2 regions of the Pseudomonas sp. GNP013 genome follow, and region 2 is predicted to be linked to the other one. Evidence: predicted binding sites of a transcription regulator. Region 2 holds the regulator's gene; the other holds the start of a gene.
The links. Region 2 encodes sigma-54, which starts transcription at its own class of promoters, with help from an activator protein. Its sites were predicted from a motif close to ANTGGCATNNANNTTGCTNT; they were not measured.

Region 1 (11,164 bases), 3.1 Mb from region 2:
GGCGCGGCCTGGGCCGCCAAACCGGGTCATTTTGTATGGATCGGGCTGGAAGAGCCCACCACCCTGGAGCTGACCAACCTGCAACGCCAGTTCAACCTGCACGAACTGGCAATCGAAGATGCGATGGAAAAGCACAGCCGCCCGAAGCTCGAGACCTTCGGCGATGCGCTGTTTATCGTCACCTACTCGCCGGTGCGCGAGAACGGCAAGCTGGAGTTTATCGAAACCCATATCTTTGCCGGCAATGGCTACATCATCACCGCGCGCAACGGTCACTCGGCGTCCTACGGCTTTGTGCGTCAGCGCTGTGAGGCGCGGCCGCTGTTGCTGGAGCATGGGGAAGATTTCGTACTCTATGCGCTGCTGGATTTCGTCACCGAGAACTATCAGCCCGTGAGCGAGGCGATCCATGCCGAGATCGATGAGCTGGAGCGCAACGTGCTGTGCAGCTCGCTGAGCGAGCGCGACATCCAGAAGATCCACGGCCTGCGCCGCGATGTGCTGCGACTCAAGCGCCATGTGGCGCCGATGGTGGAGATCAGCCAGGAACTGCAGAAGCTGAGCTTCCCGTTCATCGACAAGAACATGCGCCCGTACTTCCGGGACGTGCAGATCCACGTGACGCGGCAGATGGAAGACCTTACCACCCTGCGCGATATCGCCAGCCAGACCATCGAGATCGGGGTGTTGCTGGAGGCGTCACGCCAGAGCGTGGTACAGCGCAAGTTCGCCGCCTGGGCGGCGATCCTGGCATTCCCCACGGCGGTGGCGGGGATTTATGGGATGAACTTCCAGAACATGCCCGAGCTGCAATGGCACTACGGCTACTTCGCGGTACTCGGGTTGATTGCCACCGGCTGCATCAGTCTGTGGGCCAGCTTCAAGCGGTCAGGCTGGCTTTAAGCCGACTCGGGCTTGTGCGCCACGAAGCGCATCATCCATTCCGCCACGGTCGCGCCGTGGTGGTCTCGCTCAAGGCTTGCGACGCCCTGGGTGTAGACCTTTTCCCCAAGAGTCGTCTGAAGAATTTCCAGCAGCTCGCGCGAATAGTCAGCGACAAACTCAGGGTGGCCCTGGAAGCACAGCACCTGGTCGCCGATGTGATACGCGGCGATGGGGCAGAACTCACTCGAGGCGATAACCGTGGCATTGGCCGGCAACGTGGTGACCTGGTCCTGGTGACTGATCAGCAGGGTCAGTTCGGGCACCTCGGGGCTCATCCACGGGGCCTTGGCATCGAGCGTGTAATCGTGGATGCCCATGCCCCAACCCTGGCTTGCGCGTTCGGTCTTGCCGCCGAGCAGCAATGCCAATAACTGGTGACCAAAACAAATGCCGAGCAATTTATCGCCGCGCGCGTAACGCTCCAGCACATACGTTTTGAGGGTCTGGATCCAGGGGTCGGTGCCGAAGGAATCGGCCTTGCTGCCGGTGATCAGATACGCATCAAAAGTTTCGTCATCCGGCGGGTATTCGCCTTGCACGACGTTGTATACGACGAACTCGGCAGCAATCGGCTGCCGGGAAAACAGACGCTTGAACATCTGCCCATAACCCTGGTACTGATCGATCAAGCCAGGGCGCAGGATATCGGTTTCCAGAATGCAGACGCGTAGCGACATAAAAAATACCTGACACGGCGATGGGAATAATGAACACCCAGAGCCTGCCTTGAAACATACCTGCAACGCAAGCGCAGAACTGCGCATTCACCCCGTACGCCTTTATTCACGCCCGATTGACACGGTTTCAATGGCGGATGCGTTGACTGCTTTGACCCCCTGCGCCCGGACGAACGGTAGGCACCTGGGCGAATGACCTGATTAATCGTTTTAGCTGTCTAGCCAAGGCATTGGCGCCAATATGGCGTTCTGCCTTATGCCTTTTTAATCTCTAATTAAGATTGTCTGATATGAAATGAGTCTAAGACTGCAAGAACGAGCGCTCTAAGGTTGAACTCAGTAAGAGGTTGCTGCCGGGTTTTGCTGGAGCAGCTGTAAGAAAAATGTCACGCCAGATCGCGATACTGAATTTAACGGCACGCATTTGACGCTCAGGAATAACAACAAAAGGCAGTCAGCCATGTTCAAACATTCGAAAGTACGTCAGGCGGGACTTATTCTTTTCGCCACCACATTGATTTTGATCCTGCCCAATTTAACCAAGGTTATCGGGTAACGATCCGAGCCACGAGTTCTGTGCACCCACCGCATCAGAATTACAGTTTTTGACAGCACCTGCGAGGCATTGCGCATAGCGATCCCGTTGCAGGGGCTGTCTTTTTACATGCTGATTTCCGCTATCTTGCAGGTCATCGCCACTTGAAAACGGACTCACTGTTGAAAACGATCCTTGCGCTGTTCGCCCTGCTGCTCAGCGTGCCAGCCGGCGCCGCGCAATTGACCATCGAACTGGACCACACCAGCAAGACCTGGCAGACCGCCGAGCTGCTCGAACACCCGGATGCGCAGACGGTGCACATCATTGATGACGTTTCCTACAAGCGCGACATGACATATCGCGCAGTGCCGCTGGCGGTACTGCTGCCGGGGCTTGCGCCGCAGAGTCATCTGCAGGCGGTCGCCCTGGATGGGTTTGCGGCCGAACTCAGCGCCGCGCCCCTGCTGGAAACAACCGGCGCCCGCGCCTGGCTGGCGGTGGAAGACCCGGCCCACCCCTGGCCACCCCTGACGTCAGGCAAACCTGGCGCCGGGCCTTTTTACCTGGTGTGGACCGACCCGCAGGCGGGACCGATCAGCCCGGAGCAGTGGCCGTTTCAGGTTTCCCGCATCAAACAGTTGAAGACCGTGGCCGAGCGTTTCCCGGCGTTATTGCCCGACCCGAAGCTGGCGGCGAATGATCCGATCAACCAGGGCTTTGCGCTGTTCCAGAAAAACTGCCTGGCCTGCCATCGGCTCAATGGCGCCGGGGATGCAGAGGTGGGCCCGGACCTGAATATTCCCTACAGCCCCACCGAGTATTTCAGCGGCGATTTTCTCAAGCACTATATTCGCGACCCGCAAAGCGTGCGGCACTGGCCACAGGCGAAGATGCCGGCGTTCGCCGCCAGTGTATTGCCCGACAGCGAACTGGATTTGCTGGTGGGGTATTTGAAGCACATGGCCGGGCGTAAATCCCAACCCTGAGTTTTATGCTGTGGGAACAGTGCGATTATTGCTGCTGCACAGCGATCACCGGCGTCGGCATCACCAACACCTTGGCGTGCATCTGCTCTTGCCCGCCGCCCCGGCGCATGCCACGCACCGGGCAGGCGTCGAGATAGTCCAGGCCCACCGCCAGCTTGAGGTGCCGCTCCGGCCGCGCCATCTGGTTGGTCACGTCAAAGCTGTACCACGCGCCTTCCAGCCAAGCTTCGGCCCAGGCGTGACTGGCCAGGTGCGTGCTGTCTTCGCTGTATAAATACCCCGATACATAACGCGCCGGAATCCCCAGGCTGCGCGCGCAGGCCAGGAACGCGTGGGTATGATCCTGGCACACGCCCGCCCCGCCGGCGAAGGCCTGGGCTGCGCAGGTATCGACCTCGGTGGCGCCAGGCGTGTAAACCATGGTCTGGTTGAGCGCGTGCATCAGGTCGATCAACGCGCTGCGGTCACGGCGTTGATGACAGTGCTGGTCGGCAAAGCCGCGCAGAGCCTCGTCCGGCTCGGTCAGGCGGGTGCAGCGCAGGAAAGGAAATGCCGACTGGCCCTCGTGCTCCGCTTCACGCAGCTCGTCGATATCCACCTGGCCGCGAGCACGGATAACGATTGCATCGTGGGGTTCATCCAGGGTCAGCACATGCAGAATGTTGCCGAACGGGTCCACCTGGGCGCGCACCGGGCGCGGCAGGTCGAGCTGCCAACTGATGACCTGCTGGCGCTCGCTGTCGTGGGGTGTAAGGCGCAGGTACTGGATGCTGGCGCGCACCTGGTCTTCGTAGTGGTAGGTGGTTTCGTGACTGATGGAAAGTCTCATGGGGCCTCCGTGCAGGAACCGTAAATGGCGTCGCCCAACTGGCGCACCGAGGGGATGAAGGTGGCGTGGAGGTTTCCCCGCAGGTGGTGCAAGGCAGCTCGATTCAACATGGCATCAGTCCTCCACCACCCAGGTGTCCTTGGTGCCGCCACCCTGGGACGAGTTGACCACCAGCGAGCCCTCGCGCAGCGCCACACGCGTCAAGCCGCCGGGCACCACGCGGGTTTCCTTGCCGGACAGCACGAACGGGCGCAGGTCGATATGACGCGGGGCGATGCCGTTGTCGACGAAGGTCGGGCACGTGGATAAACACAGGGTCGGCTGGGCGATATAAGCGTGGGGCTTGGCTTTGATGCGTGCGCGAAAGGCTTCGATTTCGGCGGCGCTGGATGCCGGCCCGACCAGCATGCCGTAGCCGCCGGAGCCCTGGGTTTCCTTGACCACCAGGTGCGGCAGGTTGGCCAGCACGTGGGACAATTCGTCAGGCTTGCGGCATTGAAAGGTTGGCACATTCTTCAGGATCGGTTCTTCATCCAGGTAAAAACGGATCATCTGGGTAACGAAGGGGTACACCGACTTGTCATCCGCCACGCCAGTGCCAATCGCGTTGGCCAGCACCACATTGCCACAGCGATAGGCCGCGAGCAGACCGGGCACACCGAGCATGGAATCGGGGTTGAATGCCAACGGATCGAGAAACGCGTCATCAAGGCGACGGTAGATCACATCCACGGCCTTGGGCCCGTCGGTGGTGCGCATGAACACGTGGTCATCGCGCACGAACAGGTCGGCGCCTTCCACCAGCTCAACGCCCATTTCCCTGGCCAGGAACGCGTGTTCGAAGAAGGCGCTGTTGAAGCGTCCCGGAGTCAGTACCACAACGCTGGGGTTGTCGATGGGGCTGGCGCTCTTGAGCGTGTCGAGCAGCAGGTTGGGGTAATGATCGATCGGTGCAATGCGCTGGGCGGCAAACAGTTCGGGAAACAGGCGCATCATCATCTTGCGGTCTTCGAGCATGTAGCTGACACCGCTGGGTGTACGCAGGTTGTCTTCCAGTACGTAATAAGTGCCGTCGCCATCGCGTACGAGATCAACCCCGGAGACGTGTGAATACAGGTCACGGTGCAGATTCAGACCCTGCATGGCCAGTTGGTATTGCTCGTTGGCCAGTACCTGTTCGGCGGGAATGATGCCCGCCTTGATAATGCGCTGTTCGTGATACAGGTCGGCAAGAAACAAGTTCAGCGCCTTGACCCGCTGGATGCAGCCGCGCTCGACAATCTGCCATTCACTGGCCGGAATGCTGCGGGGGATGATGTCGAAGGGAATCAGGCGTTCAGTGCCTTGCTCGTCGCCATAGAGGGTGAAGGTGATACCCGCACGGTGAAACAGCAAATCGGCTTCGCGCCGACGCTGGGCCAGCAGTTCGGGCGGGGTCAGCGCCAGCCAACGGGCGAATTCGCGGTAATGGGGGCGTACCTGCCCTGCCCCGTCGTACATTTCGTCGAAATAAGTGCGGATCATGCCGAACTCCTTGTCACCCGGACACGAGCACTATCGCAAGGCCCGTGCCAGCGGCATAAACACTTGAACATCAGTGAGTTGAATGGCCGCCGGGATCTGCCAGCACCGTCCTGGTGCACAGAATACCCAGCGCATGGCCGCCTGCTTCATCGCAAGGCGGCGTTTTACTATCAACAGCATAGTCAGACTTGATTTCACTGCGCGGCGCAAGCTGCGGATAATCGCCAACATCTGCTGAACAGGACGCGTCCTACAGTTTCAGCGCAACGATCTTCCCTTTAGGCCACCCGACTTGGGTGGCTTTTTTTTGCTTTCGAAAAACCCGCGCAGCGTTTTCCCACGGCACAAACAAAATCGGCCGACCCAAAGGTCAGCCGATACGCTGTGCTTGTGCAAACAGCTACATGGGTAACCCACGCACCTCCTGCTTGACGCCCCATCCTTCAATGATCCCGCCCAACGGCTCGACCACCGCTTCAAAGTCCTGCTCGAAGTCTCCTATGCCGTCGTAGGTGGCTGACATGATCTTGCTCAACTCCAGATACCAGGCGCCGTCATCGCGCGCGCTGACCTGGGCATTCAGGGACTCGCCGCGAAACTCACCCGCCGCCCTGCGCGCCCGTTCTTCATCCGGGAAAATCGCGTAGAACTCGATGGGGTGAAACCGTGAAAAGTCAAAACCGCCTTCTTTCATGCGGCGTAGGACGTGGGTGCTGATGTCTTCTTGATAGGCTGTGCTCATGAAACGTCCTCCTAAAACCGATGGATAGACTTTCCGTGCCTCCCGAAGCCCGCGCGCTGCTGGCGCGAGCACCACGGCAATGACTGCACCGCAGGGAAAACAAGCATGTAGCTGACAAGACCAGTACCTAGCGAATCATTCGCTGATCTCGCTTGCAGAGTAGCGCGAAGCTATCACCTCCACCAGAGGGGCTGCACTGGCAAACAGGGAATGTTCAGGCGGCGGGCGAAATGTCGAGGATCTGGATACTGTTCTGATCTTTGAGGATCTTGACCGTAGGCTCCGGCTTACGGCCCTCAAGGTCGTTGAGGTCGAGTTCGGCGGCGACCGGCACGAGTTTGTTGCGAATCATGTGCGCCGCATCTTCGAGGCTGGGCTTGTGGTCGCAGTCGAACTGCTCCACGGCCTGCACACCGTGATCGTCAACGAAGGTAATTTGCCACATTTGCATCGGTGCCTCCTCGATAAAACCCATGTGTGGGCTCACATCCATCTGGACCTTGAGGGCTCGTCAAACGTTCCACTCAAGGCCACAGGCACCTGATCGACAGCGGTTATTTCTCGGCGTGTTCCTTGAGGGCTTTCAAGGTGTTGAACGGCGCGTCCACCACGAACTTGTTGGCCAACCAGGAGGGCACGCTGCCGCCCGGCTCCGTGTGCACCTGATAGGTGACCTCGGTCTGGTTATCGCCCTTGGGTACGAGCTTCCAGAAACCCTCGACCTGCGCCACGCGCACGTAGCCTTTTTCTTCCGGCTTGTAGGTCGGCACGCCCTGCAATGTGCGCGTTATACCGCCATCGGCGTTTTTGGTGGTGGTGATGTGGGTGTAGGAATCACGGTCAGTCACCGGGAACGGTGCGTTGAACTGGGTGTAGGTCCAGGCCTCACCGCCCTTCTTGTCCACCAGCTTCTGGGATTTGCATTCGTGAATCCATGAACAGGCAGCGGCGACGTCTTCCTGCAGGGCCTGGATTTTCGCCACGGGCGCCTTGATCAGGGTGACACCGCGATAGGCCTTGTACTTGGAGCCGGCAACCTCGCTCAGGGACACTTTGATGCCGTCTTCGTCCTTGGCCACCTGCCAGTCCTCGGCCTGCGCGGTGGCCGCGAACAACACCGTGAAACCGCACAGCACAGCCATTCGTTTCAGCGAACCCATCGTTGTATTCCTTATTGTTGAAGTTCCGAGAGTAAAGCCCATCAAGCCGCCGTCATCTGTTCCCACCAGCCGATCAGCCGGATTGCATCAGCCTGGTCGGTGCCGCACACCTCCAGATCCGCCTTGAAGTCACTGCACACCGCCGGGCGCTCGGGCTTGCCGAACAGCTGGCATAGCTGTTCGACCGACAGGTGCAGGCAGCGTTCGCCCGCCGGCTTGCCCTTGGGCATTCCGGGTAATGGCGAACTGATAGAGGGGGCGATGCAGCAAGCACCACAGCCTTCACGGCATTTCATAACCGGCAGGTCCTCGACGACTCAATGGGATGGCGGAGCTAGGGTACGCCCCTGAACAACCGTTTTAAAACGGTCCAACGAGGGTTTTTCACGGAAAAGACAAGTGACTGACCAGTCCGCGACAAATGGTCGATCCAGCGCCTCACATGTGCGCAATAGTTATTGCTTGAATTCGAAATCCAGCGCCGCACCTTCAACATCACGGCGTTCTTCGTTGCGCAGTTGCAGCTTCATCTCATTGCTGAGCAAGCGGCCGTTGATCTGAAACGCGCTGTTATCGGTGGGCTTGTCGCCGAACATCGGCGGTAGCAGCGGTACGCTTTTGGGCTTGGGCATGGTACCGATAGGCTGTAAATGCCTGACCATGTCGGACGGCAGCGACAGGTCCAGTTGTGCCGGTGGCAGTTTAGTCTGGGCGACCTCACGAGCTGATCTGGATTTTTTTCTGGCCGAGGCGCGCTTTTTCTTGGCGACCGTGGCTTTCCTGGCCTCTGCCGTTTTTTTCGTGGAGGCCGCCTGTTCGGCACTTGGCGCAGACCTGGTGTCCGATACGGGCGCGGCCGCCATTAAGACGCCGACATTGCACAGCGTTAACAGGCCAATCATCCCTACAGCGCGAAAAATCGAATTCATATCGCCAACAGCATTAACGGCAGAAGGCCATATGCTCGCTTGTTGTGCGCAGCATGACAAGCGCGGCAATCACACCCGTGCAGGAATTGTCCCGGTTCTGCGCCTCAGAGACCGGCGCTGGTCTCCTGGCATAACTGGCTGGCCAGCATTCCCAGGGTCATCAGCGCCCGCTCTGCTTCGCGGTTCCATGGCGTGCCACAGTTGAGCCGAATGCAATGGTTGAACTGTTCTGTATTGCTGAAGATCAACCCGGGCGCAATGCTGATGCCCTGTTGCAGGGCGCGCACATGCAACTCCTGAGTATTGACGCGCCCCGGCAAGCTGACCCACAGGATAAAACCGCCGGTAGGCCGGGTCATCTGCGTGCCTTCAGGGAAGTACTGCTGCACTGCCAGCTGGAAAGCGCTGAGGTTCTTGCGGTATTCCTGACGGATGTAGCGCAGGTGGCGGTCATAGCCACCGTTCTCCAGGTATGCGGCGACGCCCATCTGCGTGACGCTGCACGCCGAATGGGTACTGAACATCTGCAGGCGCTGGATCTCCTGCTGATATTTACCGGCAATCATCCAGCCAATGCGCACACCGGGCGACAGCGTCTTGGAGAAGCTCGAGCAGTAAATGACCCGGTCCAGGCGGTCATAGGCTTTCAGCGCCTTGGTGCGGCCCAGTTCGAACATCAACTCGCCGTAGATATCGTCCTCGACAATCTGGATATCGAAATCCGAGGCCAGACGCAGCAGTTGCTTCTGCCGCTCTTCGGGCATGGTGCCACCCAGCGGGTTGCTCAAGCGTGTGGTCAGCACCAGCGCCTTGATCGACCATTGGTTGGCCGCCAGCTGCAGGGCTTCCAGGCTCATACCGGTGGAGGGGTCGCTGGGAATTTCGATCACTTTGAGGCCGAGCAGATCGGCCAGTTGCAGCAAGCCGTAATAGGTCGGCGACTCGGCGGCGATCAGGTCGCCGGGACGGGTCAGTACGCGCAGGGACATCTGCAACGCGTCGACGCAGCCATGGGTGATCACCACTTCGGATGGGTCAATCACCACGCCTGCATCACGCATGCGGATCGCCACCTGGCGGCGCAGCGGCTCGAAACCGGGGCTGAACATGTAGCTGAAGGCCCGTGGGCTCTGGAAGCGCGTGACCTTGGCCAACTGCTGGTGCAGTGCTCGCACCGGCAGGTAGTCGACACTCGGCACCGCGGCGCCAAGGGGAAACACGCCTTCGCGGCGCGACTCGCCCAATACCTGTTGAATGATGCTGCTGCGGGTGACCAGCCCCGGGCGTTCGACCCGTGCGATATCCGGCGTCGGCGCGGTGAGCGCGGGCGTCTGGTGCACGTAATAGCCGGACTGTGGCCGCGCCCTGATCAGCCCCTGGTCTTCCAGGTTGGCATAGGCCTGCAAGACCGTGGCGTGACTCACGTTGAGCTGGGAACTCATCTTGCGCACCGAAGGCACACGCTCCCCCGGTTGATAGACACCGCGCCGGATGTCCTCAGCCAGTTGCTGGGCGATACGTTGGTAAAGCAACAGATTGGTCATGACGCAGCACTCGATTTCACGGGCGTTTTATTTTTGTGTGGAACATACCGGCACAGTTTAGAAGTGTACGGGGACAGTTGCCACAATAGTCGAGGCCGCGCGGCAGTGACAGCAAAAACTGTAAGGGTTTAGGATAGAGCTTTCAGCTGTACCTCAAAACAAATGTGGGAGGGGGCTTGCTCCCGATAGCAGCGTGTCAGTCGTCAAAGATGTTGACTGAACCACCGCTATCGGGAGCAAGCCCCCTCCCACATTTTGACCTGCGCCAGGCGCCTAGCGAGCAGCGCCCAATTGGCCCTTCGCGTCGGAGAAGACGATTTCCACGCGGCGATTCTGCGCCCTGCCCCGCTCGGAGGCGTTGGCCTCCACCGGGTACTGGTCGCCATACCCCTCAACCTGAATGCGTTTTTCATCGATACCCAGGTCCACCAGCACATCGGCCACCGATTGTGCACGCTCGCGGGACAGCCTGAGGTTTTCCTGCTCGCCGCCGGTGTTGTCCGCATACCCCTCAATACGCACCACGCGCTTGGGGTTCAGTTGCAGGAACTGCACGATTTTCAGCACTGTGCGGTTGGCCGAGTTTTTTAGCTCCGCGTCACCGGTGTCGAACAGCACGTCCCCCAGGGTCATCACGAGGCCGCGGTCGGTCTGGGTGGCGAGGCTGGTGATCTGCTCTTCGAGCCACTTGCCCTGCTGTTGCACGCTCGACAGCTTGCTTTCGCGCAGGGCCAGTTGCAGGCGTTGGCGCTCCAGTTCCAGCTTCGCGCCGCGCTCTGCGTTGAGCCCCTGCTCGGTATGTTCCCGGGCAATCGCGCTGTAGCGACGGCTCAGGTAGGCGTAATGCTCCACATCGGCGCCGCTGCCCCAGTAGCTGGACAGGCGGTCGGCACGGGCCAGCGACTCCCCGGCGCGGATCACATCCTTGGGCGCGAAGCGCAGCACATTGGCGTCTTCCTTGACCTTCTGGAAATCGCCGGCCGCCTGCTGCAGGGCCTGCTCGCTGTTCGGATGGGTGGCACAGCCACCCAACATGGCGCCGGCCAGCAGCACGGCGCTCATCCCACGGATCAGCCGGCTCATTGGGCTTCCCCCAACTGCAATTGCTTGCGCAAGCGGGTGATGCGGGTGTTGAGCACGTTCAGTTGCTCCTGGCTCTTGCGAGTCAGCACCTGGGCTTCGGCCAGGCGGGCATCCAGTTCGGCCTGCTCGGCCTGCATGCGCGCGTCCTTGTAGGACTGGTCGGCCATGTCGGCCTCGGCCCGGGCGAATTTGTCTTCGGCCAGTTTC
Region 2 (11,164 bases):
CGCGAAGGCCGACGGCCTGCAGTTTCAACAACACGATGTCACGAATCATCTCGTCGGACAGCTGGGTATGCACCCGCAACGGGAAGGCCACGTTCTCGAACACGTCCAGGTCTGTGAACAGCGCGCCGCTCTGGAACAGCACACCCATGTGCTTGCGCGCGTCGAACAGATCACTGCGCGACAGCGTCGGCAGGTTCTGGCCATTGACCCACACTTCGCCGGCGCTGGGCCGCAACTGCATGCCCATCAGACGCAACAGGGTGGTCTTGCCGCAACCGGAAGGCCCCATGATGCCCGTGACCTTGCCGCGGGGAATGCGAATATCGACGTTATTGAAGATGCTGCGCGTCCCGCGCTTGAAGGAAAGGCCCTTCAGCTCGACCGCGTAGGCGTTATCGGCACTCATCTAAACTCCTTGGGATGCGGACTCACACTCAGACACCACGTGAACGACAAACGTTTACACGCTTGCGCAATATAAATAGCCGCGTGTGCTGGGCGGGCCGAACAAGCGGCGAACTATATCACCGCTGGTGCAGAGCCCCCAAGGCCGGAACATCGCTCGTTCAGAATCAGGACAGCGAAAAAACCGCGAGGATGTAACCGAGTGTAAATTTGCGCCTATCGAATAAACCCTGACGATCTAGCGTGAGGGAATTGTTCATTACCGCTATAATCGCCGACTTTTCGTCAGGCTATACGACTTCAGACATGAGCCAATCCAGCGACCTCATTCAATCCGCACAACGTACGATCCGCCTGGAGCTTGAAGCCGTAGAAGGCTTGCTGGCCCATATCGACGCGGATTTTGTACGCGCCTGTGAGCTGATTCTGGCCAGCAAGGGCCGCGTTGTGGTGGTCGGCATGGGCAAATCCGGCCATGTCGGCAATAAGATTGCCGCCACCCTGGCGAGCACCGGTACCACCGCTTTTTTCGTGCACCCGGCTGAAGCCAGTCATGGCGACATGGGCATGATCACCCGCGACGACGTGATCCTGGCCCTGTCCAACTCCGGTACCACCAACGAAATCGTGACCCTGCTGCCGCTGATCAAGCGCCTGGGTATCCAGATGATCAGTGTCACCGGCAACCCGGAGTCGACGCTGGCCAAGGCCGCCGACGTCAATCTGAACGTACACGTGACCCACGAAGCGTGCCCGCTTAACCTGGCGCCGACCTCCTCCACCACCGCCACCCTGGTGATGGGCGATGCGCTCGCCGTGGCGCTGCTCGAAGCGCGCGGGTTCACCGCTGAAGACTTCGCGTTTTCCCACCCCGGTGGTGCCCTGGGCCGTCGCCTGCTGCTCAAGGTGGAACATGTGATGCATTCGGGGGATGAACTGCCTCACGTCCAGCGCGGTACCCTGCTCAAGGATGCGCTGATGGAAATGACGCGCAAGGGCCTGGGCATGACCGTTATTCTGGAAGCGGACGGGCGACTGGCCGGCGTGTTCACGGACGGCGACCTGCGTCGCACCCTGGACCGCACCATCGATATCCACACGGCCACCATTGATGCGGTGATGACGCCCCACGGCAAGACGGCACGCCCCGAGATGCTGGCAGCCGAAGCGCTGAAGATCATGGAAGACCACAAGATCGGCGCGCTGGTGGTGGTCAATGCCGACGACCGCCCGATTGGCGCCCTGAACATGCACGACTTGCTGCGTGCGGGAGTGATGTAAATGAGCGACGACCTGCTGCAACGCGGCAAACACATCAAATTGGCGATTTTCGACGTGGACGGCGTATTGACTGATGGCCGCCTTTACTTCCTCGAAGATGGCAGCGAATTCAAGACGTTCAACACCCTCGATGGCCAGGGCATCAAGATGTTGATGGCCGCAGGCGTGCAAACGGCCATTATCAGTGGTCGAAAAACACCCGTTGTGGAACGCCGCGCACAAAACCTGGGTATTCCTCACCTGTATCAGGGCCGTGAGGATAAACTGGTGGTGCTCGACGAGCTTCTTGGCCAACTCAACCTAAGCTATGAGCAGGTCGCCTACCTGGGTGACGACTTGCCGGACCTGCCGGTGATTCGCCGCGTGGGCCTGGGCATGGCCGTCGCCAATGCTGCTGCGTTCGTGCGTGAACACGCCCATGGCGTCACGACCGCCCGCGGCGGCGAAGGCGCCGCCCGCGAGTTCTGCGAGCTGATCCTGCGTGCCCAGGGCCGCCTTGAAGCGGCCCACGCCGCCTACCTATAGAGCGTTTTATGCTGAGCAAAAAGATTCGCAACTTCCTGTTATTCGGGGTCATTGCCGCGCTGTTCCTCGCGGTAGGCTACTGGAATATCAGCCCGGAGCGCTTTCTCGACCAGCCTGTTGCGCAGGTTGACGAAGGGGTTATCGACTATTACGCAACCAACGCCTACAGCGTGCAGTTTCTGCCCGATGGCAAGGTGCAGTACGAGATGACATCGGACAAGGTCGAGCATTTGAAGGCTTCCGAAGTCACGCTGCTGACCAACCCGGACCTGAATCTGTACCGTGGCACCGAGTTCCCGTGGCACGTGACCAGCAAGCGTGGCGAGGTCAACCCGGACGGCACCGAGGTGGAACTGATCGACTCGGTGCGCGTCGCACGAACTGACGCGCAGAACCGCGACACCATCATTACCAGCAGTCGCATGACCGTATTCCCACAAAGGCAATATGCGCAGACCGAGCAAGACGTTAGAATCGACGGCGCTGGCGGTGTATCGACTGGCAAGGGAATGAAAGCGTATTTGAAAGAAAGCAGGATACACCTGCTATCGAACGTAAGAGGACAGTATGAGGCTCGTTAAAACTCTCCCTATTTTGCTCGGTCTGGGCGCAGCACTGGGAAGCGTGAGCGCCTGGGCTCTGCCGAACGATAGCCAGCAACCGATCCACATCTCGGCTGACGATGCTCAGCTCGATGACAAGCAAGGCGTCGCAACCTACACCGGCGGCGTCATCATCACCCAGGGCTCGATGAAGATCACCGGCAACACGGTGACCCTCACCCGCACCCCGGCTGGCGACATCGACGTGGTGACGTCGGTGGGTAACCTGGCCTACTTCGAGCAGAAGCAGGCCCCTGCCGATACCGGCCCGATGAAGGGCTACGGCAAGACCATCCAGTATCACGCCCAGCAGAATCGCATCGTGCTGATCGACCAGGCCAAGGTGCTGAGCCCCGATGGCAACTCCACGGAAGGTGAAAAAATCACCTATGACACCGTGAAGCAGATCGCCAACGCCGGTCGCGCCAATGGCTCCAAGGTCACTGCACCCCGTCCGCGAATCGACATGGTTATCCAGCCGAAGAAGAAGGCCGAGTAATGGCAACCCTGAAAGCCCAGCATCTGGCCAAGGCCTACAAAAGCCGTCAGGTCGTGCGCGACGTCAGCCTGTCGATCGACAGCGGCCAGATCGTCGGCTTGCTCGGCCCCAACGGCGCCGGCAAGACCACCTGCTTCTACATGATCGTGGGCCTCGTCCAGGCCGACCAGGGGCGTGTGCTGATCGACGACCTCGACGTCAGCCACCAGCCCATGCACGGTCGTGCACGCGCCGGTATCGGCTATCTGCCACAGGAAGCGTCGATTTTCCGCAAGCTGTCGGTTGCCGACAACATCATGGCGATCCTCGAGACCCGCAAGGAACTCGACCGCGACGGCCGCCGTCAGGAGCTGGAAAGCCTGCTGCAGGAATTCCACATCAACCACATTCGCGACAACCTCGGCATGAGTCTGTCCGGTGGTGAGCGTCGCCGCGTGGAAATCGCCCGCGCCCTGGCGACGGCACCCAAGTTCATCCTGCTGGACGAACCGTTTGCCGGCGTCGACCCGATTTCGGTCGGCGACATCAAGCAGATCATCCATCATCTCAAGGCCAAGGGTATCGGTGTGCTGATCACCGACCACAACGTCCGTGAGACCCTCGATATCTGCGAGACCGCCTATATCGTCAACGATGGCCAACTGATCGCCGAAGGCGATTCGGCGACTATCCTGGCCAACGAACTGGTCAAGGAAGTGTACCTGGGTCACGAGTTCCGCCTGTAGACACGGTGGTATCAGGGCGTTCGCCGACGAGCGCGCGAGTCAATGAAAACCTCAGTATTTTTATTGTCATCGCGCTCTAGGCAAAGCACCTGATATCAGGCATATAATTTGCTTATGTTTGGCGCTCGCGCGCCCTGTCGTGGATGGCGCATTGCGCCGGCGAATAAGGTGTTAAGCCCCTGCCATGAAACCATCGCTAGTCCTGAGAATGGGCCAGCAGCTGACGATGACACCGCAGCTGCAACAGGCCATCCGCCTGCTCCAATTGTCGACCCTGGACCTGCAACAGGAAATCCAGGAGGCCCTGGAGTCCAATCCGATGCTCGAACGCCAGGAAGAAGGCGACGACTTCGATAATGCAGACCCACTGGCCGACAACATCGAGCAAAAACCCAACCCGGACGTGCAGGAACCCTCCTATCAGGAAACTGCCCCCACGGTGGACAACCTCGAGGAAGGCGACTGGAACGAACGCATTCCCAACGAACTGCCCGTGGACACCGCCTGGGAAGACGTCTACCAGACCAGCGCGAGCAGCTTGCCCAGCAATGATGATGACGAGTGGGACTTCACCACCCGCACCTCCGTCGGCGAGAGCTTGCAAAGCCACCTGCTGTGGCAGTTGAACCTGGCGCCGATGTCCGACACTGATCGCCTGATCGCCGTCACCCTGATCGACTGCATCAACAACCAGGGCTATCTGGACGAGACGCTCGACGAAATTCTGGAGGCTTTCGACCCCGAACTGGATATCGAGCTGGACGAGATTGAAGCCGTCCTGCACCGTATCCAGCAGTTCGAGCCCGCCGGTATCGGTGCGCGCAACCTCAGTGAATGCCTGCTGCTGCAATTGCGTCAATTGCCCGCCAGGACGCCATGGCTCGCTGAAGCCCAGCGCCTGGTTACCGACTACATCGACCTGTTGGGCAGCCGTGACTATAGCCAGCTGATGCGTCGCATGAAGCTCAAGGAAGATGAACTGCGCCAGGTCATCGAGCTGGTGCAGAGCCTCAACCCGAGGCCGGGCTCGCAGATCGAATCCAGCGAAGCCGAATACGTGGTCCCCGACGTGATCGTCCGCAAGGACAACGAGCGCTGGCTGGTGGAGTTGAACCAGGAATCCGTGCCGCGCCTGCGGGTCAACCCGCAGTACGCCGGCTTTGTGCGCCGCGCCGACACCAGTGCCGACAACACCTTCATGCGCAATCAGTTGCAGGAAGCCCGCTGGTTCATCAAGAGCCTGCAAAGCCGCAACGAAACCCTGATGAAAGTGGCCACCCAGATCGTCGAGCATCAGCGCGGCTTCCTGGAGTACGGCGACGAAGCGATGAAACCGCTGGTGCTGCACGATATCGCGGAAGCGGTGGGCATGCACGAATCGACGATTTCGCGGGTCACCACACAGAAATTCATGCATACCCCGCGGGGTATATATGAGCTGAAATACTTTTTCTCCAGCCACGTCAGCACCTCCGAAGGCGGCGAATGCTCGTCCACGGCGATTCGCGCAATCATCAAAAAACTGGTTGCCGCGGAAAATCAGAAAAAGCCATTGAGTGACAGTAAGATCGCTGGTTTACTGGAGGCACAAGGCATTCAGGTCGCCCGTCGAACCGTCGCCAAGTATCGCGAATCCCTTGGGATCGCGCCTTCCAGCGAGCGTAAGCGGTTGATGTGACGGGCGGGCCACAGCGTTCCAGTGGCAGGCGCTTTTCGCCTGTCGCTTTATGCACTGGCAACGAAGGAGAAGCTGTATGCAAGTCAACATCAGTGGACACCAGCTGGAAGTCACCAAGCCCCTGCGTGAATACACCGAGAGCAAGCTGAACAAGCTTGCGGGGCATTTCGACAAGATCACCAATGTGCAGGTCATCATGGAGGTCGACAAGCTCAAGCAGAAAATCGAAGCCACCCTGCACGTACCGAATGCCAAGCTCGTCGCCAATGCGGAACACGAAGACATGTACGCGGCGATTGACTCGCTCTACGACAAGCTCGACCGCCAACTCATAAAGCATAAGGAAAAGAATCTGCACCTGATGCAAGGTACAGGTCGTTAACTCCCCCCCATGATCCGACTTGAAACCATCCTGACCCCCGGCCGTTCCCTGGTGAACGCGCCGGGTGGCAGTAAGAAAAAAGCCCTCGAACACATTGCCAACCTGATCAGCCGGGAAGTGCCCGAGCTGGATGAGCAGGTCGTGTTCAAGGCCCTGATCGACCGTGAAAAACTGGGCTCCACCGGTTTTGGCAACGGCATCGCCATTCCTCACTGCCGACTCAAAGGCTGCGACACACCGGTCAGCGCCTTGCTGCACCTGGAAAGACCCATTGATTTCGATGCCATCGACGGCGCTCCGGTCGACCTGCTCTTCGTTTTGCTGGTCCCGGAAGCGGCCACCGATGCTCACCTGGAACTGCTTCGGCAGATCGCCAGCATGCTCGACCGCAAGGAAGTACGTCATAAACTGCGCAACGCCAGCAGCAATGAGGCGTTGTATCAGGTTGTGCTGGACGAGCAATAACCATGCGCCTGATCATTGTCAGTGGCCGCTCCGGCTCGGGTAAAAGCACCGCACTCAATGTGCTTGAAGACAGCGGTTTTTATTGCATCGATAATTTGCCCGCCGGCCTGCTGCCGGAACTGGCCGAACGCGCGCTTATCCATACCGAATTGGCGCAACCGCTGGTCGCCGTTTCGATTGATGCACGCAACCTGCCCAGCCACCTCTCGCGGTTCCCTGAACTGCTCGAAGAAGTGCGCGGCAAGCATATTCATTGTGATGTGCTGTACCTGGACGCCGACGAAGAGACGCTGCTCAAGCGTTTCTCCGAAACCCGCCGGCGCCACCCGCTGAGCAGCCCGAACCGCTCGCTGGCCGAGGCCATCGAAGACGAGACCACGCTGCTGGGGCCGATCATTGATCTGGCCGACCTCAAGATCAACACCACCAACCTGAACCTGTACCAGCTGCGCGACGCCATCAAGCTGCGTCTGCTCAATCAGCCTGAGCCCGGTACCGCCTTTCTGGTCGAGTCATTTGGCTTCAAACGCGGCATGCCGGTGGATGCCGACCTGGTGTTCGACGTGCGCTGCCTGCCCAATCCTTACTGGAAGCCAGAGTTGCGCGAACAATCCGGTCTGGATCAGCCGGTGATCGATTACCTGGCCGCGCAACCGGATGTGGAGGATATGTTCCAGGACATCTCCACCTACCTGCTCAAATGGCTGCCGCGCTTTGCCGCGAGCAATCGCGCTTATGTCACCATAGCCATCGGCTGCACCGGCGGTCACCACCGCTCCGTCTACCTGACAGAACGTCTTGGCCTGGTGCTGCAGCAAACCCTCAAGAACGTTCAGGTCCGCCACCGCGACCTAAGCTGAAAGGAACACCTCCGCGATGCCCGCTCTGGAAATTCAAATTATCAACAAGCTGGGCCTCCACGCCCGGGCTTCGGCCAAATTCGTCGGCGTTGCCGGGAAGTTTCCTTGCCAGATCCGCGCCGGGCGTACACCGGAGTCGATGGTCGATGGCAAAAGCATCATGGCAATCATGATGCTGGCTGCGAGCAAGGGCACCACGATTCATCTGAAAACCGAAGGTGAGCAGGAGGAGGAAGCGATGGCAGCCTTGGTGGAGTTGATCAACAACAAGTTTGACGAAGGTGAATAACCGCCAACCTGAGTAGCAGCGCGGCCTAACCCAGGGCAGTGTCCATCACCATCATCAAGCAAAACCCCAGGCACAACCCAAGGCTGGCAAGCTTGTCGTGACCATTGCGCCGCGACTCGGGGATCACTTCGTGAGTCACCACCAGCAGCATCGCGCCCGCAGCCAATGCCAGGCCCAATGGCAACAGCACTTCTGCAAGGGTGACCAGCCAGGCACAGAGCACGGCGAACACCGGTTCCACCAGGCCTGAAGCGGCGCCGATCAGGAACGCCTTGACCCGCGACATACCTGCTCCCGCCAGTACCAGCGCGATCACCAGTCCTTCCGGCACATCCTGCAGCGCGATGCCCATCGCCAGGCTGTCGGCATCCGGCATGCCGCCGCCGGCGGACACCCCCACCGCCATGCCTTCCGGAATGTTGTGGGCGATGATGGCAAATACAAACAACCAGATTCGAGGCGGGATGACCGGTTTATCCGGTGTGCCCACCAACATCTCCGGACTGGTGCCGGAAACCTTGCGATCCACCAAATACAGCCCGAATGCGCCCAGCATGATGCCGAAACTGATCAGGCCACTGGCGGCCCAAGGCGAAAGCCCCAGGCTTTCGGCGGCGGAAATACCCGGCACCACCAGCGAAAAGGCGGTCGCAGCCAGCATCACCCCCGCCCCGAAGCCCAATAGCGTATCGCTCAACGCCACCGGCATGCGCCGGATTACCAGTACGGGTACCGCGCCCAAAGCTGTGCCGAGCGCGCAGAGCGCACCGCCCTGCAGGGCACGCAGGATGCGCGGTTCCAGGTCCAGCCAGGCCAGCCCGTGGGCCACCAGCAATGCAGTGCCTGCCAGCAGCAGCAGCGAGCCAAACGCATAGCGAAACAATCGCACGCTGCTGATCGCCAGTGTTCCAGTACCCATAGTCGGCCTTAGGTCTTGTTATGGAGATAAATATCAGGCCACGGCGGCCTGATAGCGTGCAGACACTTCGGGCCAGTTGATAACGCTGTAGAAGGCGTTGATGTATTCCGGGCGGCGGTTCTGGTACAGCAGGTAATACGCATGCTCCCAAACGTCCAGACCCAGGATCGGGGTATTGCCGTTCATCAGCGGGCTGTCCTGATTACCGCTGCTTTCCACCACCAGGGTCTTTTGCGGAGTAACGCTCAGCCAGGCCCAACCGCTGCCGAAGCGGGTCAGCGCGGCTTTGGTGAATGCCTCCTTGAAGCTTTCGAAGCCGCCCAATTGCTGATCAATCGCCTTGCCCAGTGCGCCTTCGGGCTTGCCGCCACCTTTGGGCGACATGACGGCCCAGAACAACGAGTGGTTAGCATGGCCCCCGCCCTGATTGATCACCGCAGCGCGCAACTTCTCGGGCAACTGCTGGACGCTGGACACCAGCTTTTCAATCGGCCAGTCGGCAAACTCAGTACCATCAACCGCAGCGTTCAAGTTGTTGATGTAGGTCTGATGGTGCCTGGTGTAGTGGATTTCCATGGTTTGCGCATCGATGTGCGGTTCCAGGGCATCGTAGGCGTAGGGCAAGGCAGGCAAGGTGTAACTCATATCAATGTGCTCCGTATTGAGACGGGGTCGGTTGCACCGCGGCACCGCCCAGCAGGCGATGAGTGCGTGGGTATTCACCGTGATCGCTGATGAAATTCAGCAGTTCGACGTAGGTTTTGCTGCTTTGGCGCAATGCCGCCTCACGCAGTTGCGGCGGCAGACGCGGGTCCTGCATGGTCTGCAACAGGCGCTGATGGACCGCGCAGAGGTATTCGGCGCTTTCCTCAGGCTGGTTCAGGCGCAGGTGCAGGTCCGCCAGGTTGTGATGGGAAATGACGCAGGCCGCCACCGCTTCGTCGGCATCCGCCCAGCGTTCGAACAACACTTGCGCCAGGGCCAAGGCTTGCAGGTAGGCCTCGCGAGCGTCAACCAGTTCACCGGCCATAAAACAGCGATTGGCCCGTTCGATCGTGCGTTTCCAGTGCTCCATGGTGAGCCTCCAAAGCAGGTCGGTGATTACACGCCGCCGGCCGTGAGCTTTTCCGGGTCCAGCAGGACCTCCAGTTGGCTACGCGGCAAGTCAGTGTGTTCAAGGGCGACATCGATCACCGGGCGACCCTGCTGATAGGCCTTTTTGGCGATTTCAGCCGCCTTCTGGTAACCAATGATCGGGTTGAGTGCCGTCACCAGGATCGGGTTGCGCGACAACGCTTCCTTGAGCCGGGCTTCGTTGACCTTGAAGCCGGCAATCGCCTTGTCCGCCAGCAGACGGCTGGAATTGCCCAGCAGTTCGAGGCTGCTGAGCAGGTTCTGGGCGATGATCGGCAGCATCACGTTGAGTTCGAAGTTGCCCGACTGGCCGGCGATGGTGATCACCGTGTCATTGCCGATCACCTGCGCGGCGACCATGGCGGTCGCCTCGGGGATTACCGGGTTGACCTTGCCGGGCATGATCGACGAACCCGGCTGCAAAGCCTGCAGTTCGATTTCGCCCAGGCCGGCCAATGGGCCCGAGTTCATCCAGCGCAGGTCATTGGCGATTTTCATCAGTGACACGGCGGTCGCCTTCAGTTGGCCCGACACCGCAACGGCGGTGTCCTGGGAGCCGATCAGCGCGAACAGGTTCTTGCCAGGGGTGAATTTCACGCCGGTCAGGCTGCTCAGTTGCTGACTGAAGCGCGCGGCGAATTCGGGATGTGCGTTGATGCCCGTGCCCACGGCGGTGCCGCCCTGGGCCAGGGCCTGCAGACTGGGCAGCAGGTCCTGCAGATGCCCGATGTTGGCCTTGAGCTGCTGCGCCCAGCCGTTGAGCACCTGACTCATGCGTACCGGCATGGCGTCCATCAGATGGGTGCGGCCGGTCTTGATGAACGGATGCACCTGCTCGGCTTTCTGCTCGATAACCTGCACCAGATGCAGCAGCGCCGGTAACGTTTGCTCATGCAACACCATTGCTGCGCTGACGTGAATGGTGGTGGGGATGATGTCGTTGCTGCTTTGCCCGCAGTTGACGTGATCGTTGGGGTTGACCCCCTCGCCCAGCAGGCGGCTGGCGAGGGTGGCGATCACTTCGTTGGCGTTCATGTTGGAGCTGGTGCCGGAACCGGTCTGGAAGATATCCACCGGGAAGTGGCGCATGAAGTCGCCTTCGAGCAAACCCTGGGCGGCGTCGACGATAGCCTTGCCCTGCCCTTCGCTGATCTGTTTGAGCTCGACATTGGCCTTGGCGGCGGCGGCCTTGGCCAGGATCAGCGCGCGAATGAAGGGTGCCGGCATGCGCTGATGGCTGATCGGGAAGTTGTCCACGGCGCGCTGGGTCTGGGCGCCGTACAGAGCCTCGGCCGGTACGTGCAGTTCGCCCATGCTGTCGCGTTCGATACGGGTGTTACTCATCGGAGGATCCTTGCACCAGGTCAGAAACAGAAAGGGAGGGCTGCAATTGGCACGTC

Region 1: ACXX81_RS04690 (circularly permuted type 2 ATP-grasp protein) is a predicted target of sigma-54. The motif match lies at 5,532-5,551, and genes of this name have one in related genera.

Annotation. Positions count from the first base shown of each region.
Region 1 covers NZ_JBTGUT010000001.1:1,007,051-1,018,214, reverse strand. The annotation lists gene ACXX81_RS04710 (magnesium and cobalt transport protein CorA) at 1-903, shown strand, start outside; gene ACXX81_RS04705 (amidotransferase) at 900-1,622, opposite strand; gene ACXX81_RS04700 (cytochrome c) at 2,340-3,146, shown strand; gene ACXX81_RS04695 (transglutaminase family protein) at 3,172-3,975, opposite strand; gene ACXX81_RS04690 (circularly permuted type 2 ATP-grasp protein) at 4,090-5,499, opposite strand; gene ACXX81_RS04685 (ribonuclease E inhibitor RraB) at 5,900-6,241, opposite strand; gene ACXX81_RS04680 (hypothetical protein) at 6,456-6,692, opposite strand; gene ACXX81_RS04675 (START domain-containing protein) at 6,796-7,401, opposite strand; gene ACXX81_RS04670 (YkgJ family cysteine cluster protein) at 7,443-7,697, opposite strand; gene ACXX81_RS04665 (translation initiation factor 2) at 7,857-8,330, opposite strand; gene ACXX81_RS04660 (aminotransferase-like domain-containing protein) at 8,435-9,874, opposite strand; gene ACXX81_RS04655 (OmpA family protein) at 10,148-10,957, opposite strand; gene ACXX81_RS04650 (DUF4398 domain-containing protein) at 10,954-11,164, opposite strand, start outside.
Region 2 covers NZ_JBTGUT010000001.1:4,149,825-4,160,988, forward strand. The annotation lists gene ACXX81_RS18285 (ATP-binding cassette domain-containing protein) at 1-406, opposite strand, end outside; gene ACXX81_RS18290 (KpsF/GutQ family sugar-phosphate isomerase) at 712-1,686, shown strand; gene ACXX81_RS18295 (KdsC family phosphatase) at 1,687-2,211, shown strand; gene lptC (LPS export ABC transporter periplasmic protein LptC) at 2,220-2,792, shown strand; gene lptA (lipopolysaccharide transport periplasmic protein LptA) at 2,779-3,312, shown strand; gene lptB (LPS export ABC transporter ATP-binding protein) at 3,312-4,037, shown strand; gene ACXX81_RS18315 (RNA polymerase factor sigma-54) at 4,222-5,715, shown strand; gene hpf (ribosome hibernation-promoting factor, HPF/YfiA family) at 5,792-6,097, shown strand; gene ptsN (PTS IIA-like nitrogen regulatory protein PtsN) at 6,107-6,562, shown strand; gene rapZ (RNase adapter RapZ) at 6,565-7,422, shown strand; gene ACXX81_RS18335 (HPr family phosphocarrier protein) at 7,439-7,711, shown strand; gene ACXX81_RS18340 (ZIP family metal transporter) at 7,737-8,630, opposite strand; gene ACXX81_RS18345 (superoxide dismutase) at 8,664-9,275, opposite strand; gene ACXX81_RS18350 (DUF2753 family protein) at 9,277-9,705, opposite strand; gene ACXX81_RS18355 (class II fumarate hydratase) at 9,732-11,108, opposite strand; gene ACXX81_RS18360 (FagA protein) at 11,101-11,164, opposite strand, start outside.